DNA from 2 places in the Aeromonas sp. 25-AL00135 genome. Region 2 is predicted to be linked to the other one. Evidence: riboswitches for the same ligand, from Rfam matches in the RefSeq annotation. Region 2 holds a riboswitch; the other holds the start of a gene.

The links. A riboswitch is a leader RNA that binds a small molecule or an ion and turns the genes downstream of it on or off. The one in region 2 is predicted to bind cyclic di-GMP.
Region 1: it holds a riboswitch for cyclic di-GMP, as region 2 does, so the genes downstream of both, ACW5XC_RS18255 (immunoglobulin-like domain-containing protein) here and lafK (lateral flagellar response regulator transcription factor LafK) in region 2, are expected to answer to the same signal.

Annotation. Positions count from the first base shown of each region.
Region 1 covers NZ_JBSTYQ010000022.1:54,163-59,808, reverse strand. Annotated here, with positions in the region: gene ACW5XC_RS18260 (hypothetical protein) at 1-31, opposite strand, end outside; gene ACW5XC_RS18255 (immunoglobulin-like domain-containing protein) at 200-2,389, opposite strand; cyclic di-GMP riboswitch class I at 2,440-2,525, opposite strand; gene prlC (oligopeptidase A) at 2,963-5,005, shown strand; gene ACW5XC_RS18245 (putative bifunctional diguanylate cyclase/phosphodiesterase) at 5,213-5,646, shown strand, end outside.
Region 2 covers NZ_JBSTYQ010000007.1:125,422-131,067, reverse strand. Annotated here, with positions in the region: gene lfiE (lateral flagellar hook-basal body complex protein LfiE) at 1-310, opposite strand, end outside; gene lafK (lateral flagellar response regulator transcription factor LafK) at 314-1,696, opposite strand; cyclic di-GMP riboswitch class I at 1,834-1,921, opposite strand; gene lfhA (lateral flagellar biosynthesis protein LfhA) at 2,097-4,172, opposite strand; gene flhB (flagellar biosynthesis protein FlhB) at 4,176-5,312, opposite strand; gene lfiR (lateral flagellar biosynthetic protein LfiR) at 5,309-5,646, opposite strand, start outside.

The sequences.
Region 1 (5,646 bases), on a different contig from region 2:
GCAGGGTGGCAAGCTTGGTGGTTCTTGGCATGGTGATTTCCTTATCTTGGTTGTTGTTGGACGTTTTTTGGTGGTTGGCAAGCATGTAAAAGAGAGGGGCTAACCCGTCCGGGTCAGTGCATCCTGCCCATCGGCAGCGTGGCCGACGGGCAGGATATGGGCGGGGGCCTGTCAGCCCCCGTTAGTGGTTGGGGCAAGGTCAGAGCTTGATCCAGGCATCGCTCCAGGCGCTGCCGGTACCCGGTGCATAGTGGCTGGTCGAGCCGCCACACCAGCCGCTGTAGGGCCAGGGTTTGCACTCGTAGTTGCCACCGGCATTGCTGACCCGATCACCGGCCTGATAGCTGGTGTTGGGGGCGTAGGCCGGGTAGTCGCCTTCGCTACCGCCGCTGCTCTCTTCGGTCAGCGCAACTTGGAAGCGCTGCACCACCGGCTGCTGGCCGTCAGCCAGACCGGTGATGACCACTTCGTAGCTGCCATCGGTCACATTGCTGCCCTGCAGCACCAGGGTGCTGGTGCCGTTCACCTGGCTGCTGGTGGTGCCGTGGCTGCGGCCGCTCTGCTCAAGAGTTGCGGTGATCTGTACCGGGTTGGCGGTGGTCACGTTGAAACGGATGCTGACCTGACCGTTGACTATGGTGTACTCGCTCGCCATGGCGCTGACGGTGAAGTCGCTGCTGCCTTCGGCGGGTGGCGTTGTGCCGCCGCAGTCGCTGTCACCCTGTACGCGCCAGACGCCCCAGTCACCCGTGGTGCCCGGCTCTTCGTTCTGGGTCCACCAGCCTGCCAGCCAGTTCTTGCCGTTGTGGCTGACGATATCGCCGCCCACGTAGACCTTCTTGGCATCCCAGCTGTTTTCACAGACGGCGCCCTGCTCCCTGACGGTCACGTTGCGCTGCTGGGTTACCTGCTGACCGGCGCTGTCGCTCACCTGATAGGTGAGGGTGTAGCGGCCGACCTTGCTGCTGTCGACGTTGCCGCTGACTTTGATTTGGGCGGTCAGGTCGCCATCTTCTTCATCATGGGCGCTGACGCCGGTCATCGGATCGAAAGCGGTACCCAGTTCCAGCGTGGTGTCGGTGACACCGCTGAACACCGGCTTCATGCTGTAGACCTCGATGGTGCGTACCTGCTCGGTGACGTTGTTGTCGCGATCGCTCACCTTGTAGGTGAGGGGGTAGAGGCCGATGCGCTGGCTGTCTACCGAGCCTTCCACCTGGATCTGGCCAGTCAGGTCGCCATCTTCCTTGTCGTTGGCGCTGACACCTGCCAGCGGATCAAAGGCGGTACCCTGCTTGATGCGGGTATCGCTCAGGCCGCTAAACACCGGCTTGCCGTTGTCGACCGGCGGCGTGATCTCCTGATCGTGGATGAAGGGGCCGTAGCTCTTTATGAAGGATTCGTTGTAGGACTGACCGGCGGCGTTGCGGCCCATGTCCCAGTTGATGGACCAGGTCATCACGCCACGCAGCGGTTGTCCCTCGCTCTTCAGGCGGTTGAAGGCGTTGTAGAGCTTCTGCGGATCCTGCACATAGCCGGTGGCGGCGGCGTCGATGTTGGTCGGAATGCCGAACACCAGCTTGTCATGGGGGATCTTGTAGAAGCCGCGGGTACCGTTGCTCAGCGAATCCGCCATGTAGTAGATGAACTCTTCTTTCAGGGCATCGTTGTTCTGGGCAATCCAGCCGATGCCATCGATGTAGATACCGTCGCCACCCTGGTTGTAGAACTGAGGGTTGATCCAGTCGTAGTACCCTTCCAGATTGCGGATATAGGGGATGTAGGCGCCAGTCTGGGTCAGATAGGGGAACTCCGGCGCCATGGTGATGAGGAAGTTTTTCCCCTGGGCGCGGTAGTGATCCTTGACCAGACGCAGAGCCGCCGGGATCACGGTCTGGTTGTCGGCGGCAGTGATGGCGGCCTGTTCCAGGTCGATATCCAGTCCGTCGAAGCCATAGGTCTCCACCAGACGGATGATCTCGTCGGCAAAGGCCTGCTCCTGACCCTTGCGCAGCTCGATGTGCGCATCGGCACCGCCCAGCGCCAGCAGCACGGCACGGCCCTGACGGTTCAGCTCGGCGATCTGCTCGATAAACTGGCTTTCGCTCATGCCGATGGCCGAGTCGAGCTTGAAGGTGGGGATGGGATCGCTGCCATAGACCTTCATGAAGGAGACATCGACCACGTTGTATTGCGGGTTGACCTGATCGAGCTTGACGCAGGGGGCGATACCGCCCTTGTAGCCCGAGCCGTCACACCAGTTGTGCCAGTAGCCAACCACTACGCCGGACTGGGGGTTGACCATCGCCTGACCGGCACTGGCGGCATATGCCATGGGGGCGCCCATGCCGAGCAGGCAGCCAAGCAGGGATAATTTGAGTTTGTTCATCGTCTCTCCGTACGGTGCAAATGGGGCGTCGGTTGTGACCGGACGTCCCCGGGGGCAGCCCCGCTGTCATAGGTGTTTTCCCTTAGACCGGTGGCTTTGCGTCGCGCCCTTTCGGGTCACTTTGCCTTTTTCATCCGATTTCTGTGCAGCACAGAGAATCAAGTGACCTGCATGGCAGGTTGCCTATGATAGATGCTTGAAAATAAATTAATCAATAGTTGGTTTTGATTCTAATTAACTGAAAAATATTGATAATTTGTTACATCCACCACATTTTGTTCGTTTCCATGATTGAGCATGACGGTACTTGGCTGGCAGCTGTGGCGCCGGTAAATGGCGACTTTTTGCCCCTTGAAAGTAGCGGTAAGAGCCAAAAAAGGCCCACAGATTCATTCTGTTACTGGCTGTTGATGGCAAAACTGCAGCAACGGCAGAGATCCGGGTCGCAATGGCTGGAAAAGTACAGGGTTGCGGCGGATTCCCGCTTGATTATTGCGTGGCTTGGCCACATGTTAGAAAGCCATACAGAGCTGCTAAAGCGGTCTGTTCAAGACCAAACAAGAGGTAACCGGGATGAATAACCCTTTGCTGACAATGGATTCGCTGCCCCCTTTCAGCCAGATCAAGCCGGAGCAGGTTCAGCCTGCCGTGATTCAGGCGATTGCTGATTGCAAGCAGAAGATCAGCGATGTGCTGGCCCAGCGTGATCCCCATACCTGGGATAGCCTGATTGCCCCGCTGGAAGAGGTAAATGACCGCCTGTCACGGATCTGGTCACCGGTCAGCCACCTCAACTCCGTACTCAATAGCGAAGCGCTGCGCGAGGCCCATGACGCCTGCCTGCCGCTGCTCTCCGAATTCCAGACCTATGTTGGTCAGCATGAAGGGCTCTATCAGGCCTATCTGGCCCTCTCCCAGAGCGATGATTTCCCGCTGCTGAGCGGCGCCCAGCGCAAGGAGATCCAGAATACCCTGCGTGACTTCCGCCTCTCTGGCATCGGTCTGCCTGCCGAGGCGCAGCAGCGTTACGGCGAAATTCAGGCCCGCCTCTCCGAGCTGGCCTCCCGCTTCAGCAACAACGTGCTGGATGCGACCCAGGGCTGGCACAAGCTGGTGGCTGATGAAGCCGAACTGGCTGGTCTGCCCGACAGCGTGCGTGCCGCTGCCCGCCAGATGGCCGAGCTCAAGGGCAAAGAGGGGTGGTTGTTCACCCTGGATATCCCCTCTTACCTGCCGGTGATGATGTATGCCGACAACCGCGAGCTGCGCGCCGAGATGTACGAAGCCTTCACCACTCGTGCCTCCGATCAGGGCCCCAATGCGGGCAAGTGGGACAACTCCGCCATCATGAGCGAGCTGCTCACCCTGCGCCGCGAACTGGCCCAGCTGCTGGGCTTTGCCAACTATGCCGAGCTCTCCCTGGCCACCAAGATGGCGGACAAGACCGAACAGGTGGTGAGCTTCCTCACCGACCTGGCGGCCAAATCCCTGCCACAAGGCAAGGCCGAGCTGGAGGAGATCCGCGCCTTCGCCGCCGAGCAGCATGGTCAGAGCGAGCTGGCCGCCTGGGATCTCGCCTACTACGCCGAGAAGCTCAAGCAGCACAAGTTCTCCATCTCCGATGAGCAGCTGCGCCCCTACTTCCCCGCCAGCAAGGTGGTGAAGGGGCTGTTCGAGGTGGTGAAGCGGGTGTTCGGCATGAAGGTGCGCGAGCGCCTCGGCATCGACACCTGGCACCCGGACGTGCGCTTCTACGATATCTTCGATGCTGACGACGAGCTGCGCGGCAGCTTCTATCTCGACCTCTACGCCCGCGAGCACAAGCAGGGCGGGGCCTGGATGGATGTCTGTCTGGGTCGTCGCTACCGTCAGGATGGTTCGCTGCAAAAGCCGGTGGCCTACCTGACCTGCAACTTCAACGGCCCGGTGGATGGCAAACCGGCGCTGTTTACCCACAACGAAGTGGTCACCCTGTTCCATGAGTTTGGCCACGGCATCCACCACATGCTGACCCGCATCGATGTGGCCGGTGTCGCCGGTATCAACGGCGTGGCCTGGGATGCGGTAGAGCTGCCGAGCCAGTTCCTCGAGAACTGGTGCTGGGAGTCTGAGGCGCTGGCCTTTATCTCCGGCCACTACGAGACCGGCGAGCCGTTGCCTGCCGATCTGCTGGAGAAGATGCTGACCGCCCGCAACTTCCAGGCGGCGATGCAGATGCTGCGCCAGCTGGAGTTCGCCCTGTTCGACTTCCGTCTCCATCAGGAGTTTGATCCGGCCAATCCGGCACAGCTTCCGGCGCTGCTGGATGAGGTGCGCAGTCAGGTAGCTGTGATGACGCCGCCAGCGTTCAACCGCTTCCAGCACAGCTTCTCCCACATCTTCGCGGGCGGCTATGCGGCGGGCTACTACAGCTACAAGTGGGCCGAGGTGCTCTCTGCCGATGCCTTCTCCCGCTTCGAGGAGGAGGGGATCTTCAACCCGGCCACCGGCCAATCCTTCCTGAAGAATATTCTGGAGAAGGGGGGCTCGAAGGAGCCGATGGAGCTGTTCCGAGCCTTCCGTGGCCGTGAGCCCAAGGTGGATGCACTGCTGCGACATAGCGGGATCGCCGCCTGAGATTCCTGACCCGCCGTCTGTGTGAGTTTCAAGCAGGTACACTGTTTTGCGGCATAGTGGGATCGAGTCGTGATTTCTGCGACAAAAAGGGACCTTTTGGTCCCTTTTTTCAAGGCTTTTTAATATCTTGCTGATTGCATATTTGCACTGCTCACAGCTCTTCAGTAGAGTCGTGTTCTAACCTTCAAGGAGAGAAAGCCACTTGCCATGAGGCGAGCACTCGATTCCGTCTATCAAATCATCTCAAGTCTGGCTCATTCGAGCGGCCAGGGATATTTCGATACCTTTGTGAGTGAAATCGCCGCTGCTGTGATGGCTGATGTCGTCCTGATCGCCAGCAGGGAATCAAATGCTACCCACCTGACGGTTCAAGCTGCCCATCCCTCCTCTCTTGACCCCGATACCCTGACACTGCCAATCACTGACTCTCCCGATGCCGTTACCTGGCAGGAGGGGGAAGCCTGGTTCAGCGATCGTCTGTTGCAGCTGTTCCCCGCGATGCCGCTTGCCGATGCGTGGCAAGCCCAGGCCTACGCCGGGATCGCCCTCAAGGATGCGGATGGCGAGACCATAGGTATCTGCTGCCTGCTCTATCGTCAGCCGCAGGCCAATATGACCAAGGTGATGGGGCTGCTCCGGTT
Region 2 (5,646 bases):
TGTCGTCAAAACCGGTCATCAGCTTGTTGCGAACCTGCATCAAGGCTGAAAAACTCAAGCCGGCTTTTTGACTCGCCACCATGGCCCCCACCAGATCATCGCTCTGTCCGGCATCGACCGATGCCATCAATTTTGAGGCAATATTTTGCTGTTCATTGACACGTCCGACTACGTCGTGCATAGCCTCTGAAAACGATGCTCCCGATACATCACTATTGGATTCGATGGACGGTGTCTGACTGGCGACACGCTGCATTTCCTGCATCTGTTGCAGGAGTGTCACCTGCGATGACATCATTTGAATCTTCACTCTTTATCCCTCTGCTTGAATCTGCTGTTCAATATCAATGCCTTGCTCACGCATCGCCGCAAGCTTGTAGCGCAGTGCCCGGGTTGTCATGCCCAGTGCATCGGCTGTGCGGGTACGATGGCCACGAAAGCGGCGCAAGGTCTCTAATACAAATTGGAACTCGGCATGCCGCCGGGTTTCACTCAACCCCTCGGGAGCATGCCACGTGTCTGCTGCGACTGTTTCTTGGGGAAGAATACAGTTTGGCAACATCAAATCGACGGACTGTATATGCAAACCGCGCGCCATAATTAATGCGCGTTGCATAACATTATCAAGCTCTCGCACATTTCCTGGCCATTCATAAGACAACAGCAATTGGCACGCCTGCTTACTCAGGCGATAACCCTGCTGAGGTGCATAACGCTCAAGAAAATAGTTGGCCAGAGGAATAATATCGTCAGGGCGATCACGCAATGCGGGCCAGCTCATAGGCAAAACATCAAGACGATAAAACAGATCTTCACGGAACAATCCATTAGCAACCAAAGTACGCAGATCTTTATTGCTGGCGGCAATGATACGAACATCCAGCGCAATCGTTTGATTACTACCAAGCCGCTCCACTTCTTTCTCCTGCAAAACCCGTAATAACTTTGCTTGCAGGTTCAAAGATAATTCAGATATTTCGTCCAATAACAGGGTACCCCCCTGTGCCAACTCAAACTTGCCAGGTTGGGCAGATATAGCACCGGTAAATGCACCTTTATTATGGCCAAAGAGAATCGATTCGAGCATTGTCTCAGGAATGGCAGCGCAATTAATTGCAACAAACGGTTTTTCAGACCTGACTGACATATCATGAATATAACGGGCCAACCGCTCTTTACCGGTGCCTGACTCACCACCAATCAGAATGGTGGCAGAGGTTTTGGCGGCACGTCGAGCCAGCTGCAAGACCTGCAGGCTCATGGGCGACACAGCGATAAGATTGGGGATCGCCTGACGAAGGCGTAAAGCACCACGTACAGCATCGAGCAATTGCTGGGAACGGAAGGGTTTGACAATATAATCTATAGCTCCGGCACACATGGCTTCTGCAGCAATTGCGGCCTGATGCTCATTAACCATAATGACACAATCGAGCCCTTCAAACTCATGCAGAATACGTGGCCCAAGCTCGGTCATGGCATCCATATCGAGCAATATAAGATGAACATTATTGCCAGCAATAATGCTCTTTGACTGTTTTACAGAATTAACCGTTGATACTCTAAGGCCTTCTCTGGAGAGAATATTTACAACCTCATTCCTAGCGACTAACGGTTGAATCAATAATATATGTGGTTCAGCACAACCATCACCACACAACCCGATTGTTTTATTTATTGATAATCCCGAAGACATAGACATCTGATACCTGTGACTGTGAATAGGACAATCAATAGAGCTGAAGCATCAGACACAAAGGATCAATACAAGGTGATACTGAAAAACAGCACAACCTTGTATCCATATGGTAACGATATTGTATCCAAATTCACCTTGGTAACCCCGCTGTCATTAGCTTTCATGCTGTTAGACCGGAGGCTTTGCGTCCTGACTTTTCAGTTCAGTTTGCCCTTACAATGTGATAACACGCCCGACCTGATTGCCTAGGCGTGTAGCAACACAATTAATATTGTTTTTGTTATTTAACTTTCACACATTGCTGCGTCAATTTTCGCCACATCATATAGTATTCATACGGCAATTCAAGCAAAGGCGGAAAAAACACTTCCCCATCAGCGCATTTATCCAACAGCAATTAACCAAGTGTACCAATTACCTCTACCCGTAACTCTTCCGGTATTTCATTATAAGAAAGCACTTTGAGTCCCTTTGAAAATGATCGGGCATAACGGGCTATTAACGGTCTCAGTTGCGGCATAACAACCAACACAGGGGCATGTCCCAACTGCTGCAACTGCTCCTTCACCAACGGCATATTTTGCTGCAATTGGGCCAGCAGTTGTGGATCAACCGGGAAGCTGTCCAGCTGGATTTTGCCCTGCTGTTGTGACTGATTCATTGCAGCCAGCAATGTCTGCTCAAGGCGATCATCCAGCGTAAACGTAGCCAGCACATCCCGATTACCAATGGCCTGCCGCACAATCTGGCGCTTCAAGGTACAGCGCACATCGGATGCTAGCAAGACAGGATCTTTGGTCAGCTCGCTCGCATCCAGCAGCGTCGTGGCAACGGTTCGTATATCGGTAAGACTGACCTGCTCCTTTAGCAATTGACGAAAAACTCTCAATTGCTGCATCTGGGTCAGCGCCAGATTCAGCTCTTCAGCCAACCGGGGGGACTGACTGGCTAGGTATTGGCCCAGCTTGCCAACTTCATCGTGACCAAACAGCGCATCAAGTTGTTCACGTAACAACTTGCTGGCGTGAGTGGCAATCACGGTGGCCGAATCCACCACCGAGTAACCAAGATTAAGGGCCTTGGCCTTCTGTTCAGGGGAGATCCAGACCGCACTCATGCCGTAGGCCGGGTCCTGGGTCAACTCGCCATCTAGCGCGCCATAGGTCTCACCACTGCTGATGGCCATCAAGCGCTGACAATCCACATTCCCCGTCGCTAACGCGACGCCGGACAGCTTGATCCGGTACTGATCCGGCTGCAATTGCAGATTGTCGCGCACCCGGATCTCGGGGAGCAGAAAACCGTACTGCTCGGAGAGGGTTTTACGGATCCCGCGCACCCGGGCAAGCAGTTCAGCCCCTTTATCCGTTTCAGCCAAAGGCACCAGACGATAACCAAGCTCGATGGCGACCGTATCAACTGGCGGCAAATCCTGCCACTCCAGTGCCTGCTGTTCAGGCTGAATCATTTGACGAGTCAGCTCTTGCGCTGCATCCAGATCCGGCACATTGACGGCTCGCTTGCTGACACTCCAACCTGTCCAGGCCAGTACAGCTGCGAAACTGAGGAATGCGAGCATCGGCATCCCGGGTACCAGACCCAGGATCAGCATGATGGTTGCAGAGGTATAGATAACGCGAGGGGATGCCAGGATCTGCTGACCAACCTGATCAGCCATCTCACCCTCATCGCTGACCCGAGTCACGATAATAGCCGCAGCAGTCGACATCAGCAGGGACGGGATCTGGGCAACCAGACCATCACCAATGGTCAGCAGTGCATAGCGCTGGAAGGCCTCCGCGACGGGCAAGGCATGCTGGAAGATACCGATGGCCAACCCACCCACCAGGTTGATGATCAGCACCAACATGCCAGCTATCGCGTCACCACGAACGAACTTGGAAGCACCATCCATTGCACCATAGAAGTCTGCTTCTCGTGCGATCTCCTCACGGCGAGCCCTGGCCTGATGCTGATCCATGGTGCCGGCATTCAAATCGGCATCGATGGCCATCTGCTTGCCGGGCATAGCATCCAGAGTGAAGCGGGCGGATACTTCCGAAATCCGCTCACCACCCTTGGTGATCACCACAAAGTTGATGATCATCAGGATCACGAAGACCACCAGACCGACGACATAGTTGCCACCGATCACCACTTCACCGAACGCCTGAATGACCTTACCGGCCGCTTCATGCCCTTCATGACCGTGCAGCAACACCACACGGGTAGAGGCCACGTTCAGCGACAGCCGCATCAGGGTGGCAACCAGCAACACAGTTGGGAATACCGAGAAATCGAGTGGTCTGCGGGCCGAGACGGATACCAGCAACACCAGTACCGCCAACACGATGTTGAAGGTAAAGAGCGCATCCAGCAGCCAACCGGGCAGAGGCAGGATCATCATGGCCAGAATGGCCAATAACATCAGCGGAATTGCGGTATAGGATTGGGTGAATACACGCCAGTTCACAACTTACCTCTCAGGTTGACGTAACTCGGGCGGTACATATAACGGGGCAAGAGGGGTCGGTTTCCTCCCCTTGCCTGCCTCATACGCCCTTAACTGCAATACATGGTTCAATACATAGGCAACTGCCGTGTACAGCCCTGCGGGGACTTCCTGATCCACCCTGGTCGAGTGATAGATGGCTCGCGTCAACTCGGGCAAGCTCATCACCATCTTGTCATGCTGTTTGGCGACCTGACGGATCCGCTCGGCCATGCTATCGACCCCTTTGGCAATCACGAAAGGAGCATTGGCACGAGCCGCATCATATTTTATGGCCACCGCATAATGGGTCGGGTTAACGATAATCACATCTGCCTGCGGTACCCGCTGCTCGATACGCGCGCGGGCAAGCATTCCCTGTACCTGGCGGATTTTGGCCTTGATCTCGGGACGCCCTTCGCTGTTCTTGTGCTCATCCTTGACCTCTTGTTTGGTCATCCTGAGCTGCTTGTTAAGCGACCAGCGCTGATAGGGCACATCCAGCACGGCAATCAGCATCTGAACGCTCCCCAGCAGAATAAATGCCTGGGAGAGGATCCGTAGCGCCTGCTCGAGGGCCGCCTGAGGGGGCATCCGGTTCATCATCAACAAGGAAGGCCATTGATGATTTAACATCAACGCCAGCGTGCCGCCGATCAGCGTCACCTTGAGCAGTGACTTCAGCAACTCCATCAGGCTGTTCTTGGAGAACATCCGCCCCAGCCCCTTCAAAGGGTTCATCTTCTCGCCACTGGGTAGCAGCTTTTTCCAGGTCAACGCCATACCGCCCGGCACTATGCTGAGCAACACCAGCATCAGAGCCAGAAAACCAAACAGGGGCAGCAGCACCCACAGCATGTTTATCAGCGCTTCACCCAACCAATGGATCATCATCTGCGGGTCACGGGCACCTTGCCAGTCAAAACGCTGCGGACGCTTCATCAACTCGGCAAAGAACTGGCCAAACCCCGGCACCATCCACTGCATCACCAACCCGCCAAGCAGCAGCAAACCGGCAGAACTGAGCTCTTTTGAGCGGGCGATCTGCCCCTCATCCCTCGCTTTTTGGCGTTTCTGGCTGGAGGCCTCTTCGGTTTTGTCCTGTGCGCTGTTCTGACTCATGCCGGGGTCAAGCCTCGCAGCTGTTCAAGCACATGGGTCACCAAATCCAGATAACGGGAGGGCACACCACTGATGGAGAGCGCCATGGTGAGCAACCCGAGCAACAGGGTCATGGGAAAACCGAGGGAGAAGATATTGAGCGAAGGGGCGGTCCGGTTCATCACCCCGAAGGTCAGGTTAACCATCAACATGGCAACAACGGCAGGCAACGTCAGCAACAGGGCGGCACCGATAGACCAGCCAAACAACCCGATCACACCTTTCATATCGATCAGATCCAGAGATGAACCCGGCGGCCAGCTACGCAGGCTCTGCACCAGAATATCCAGTACCA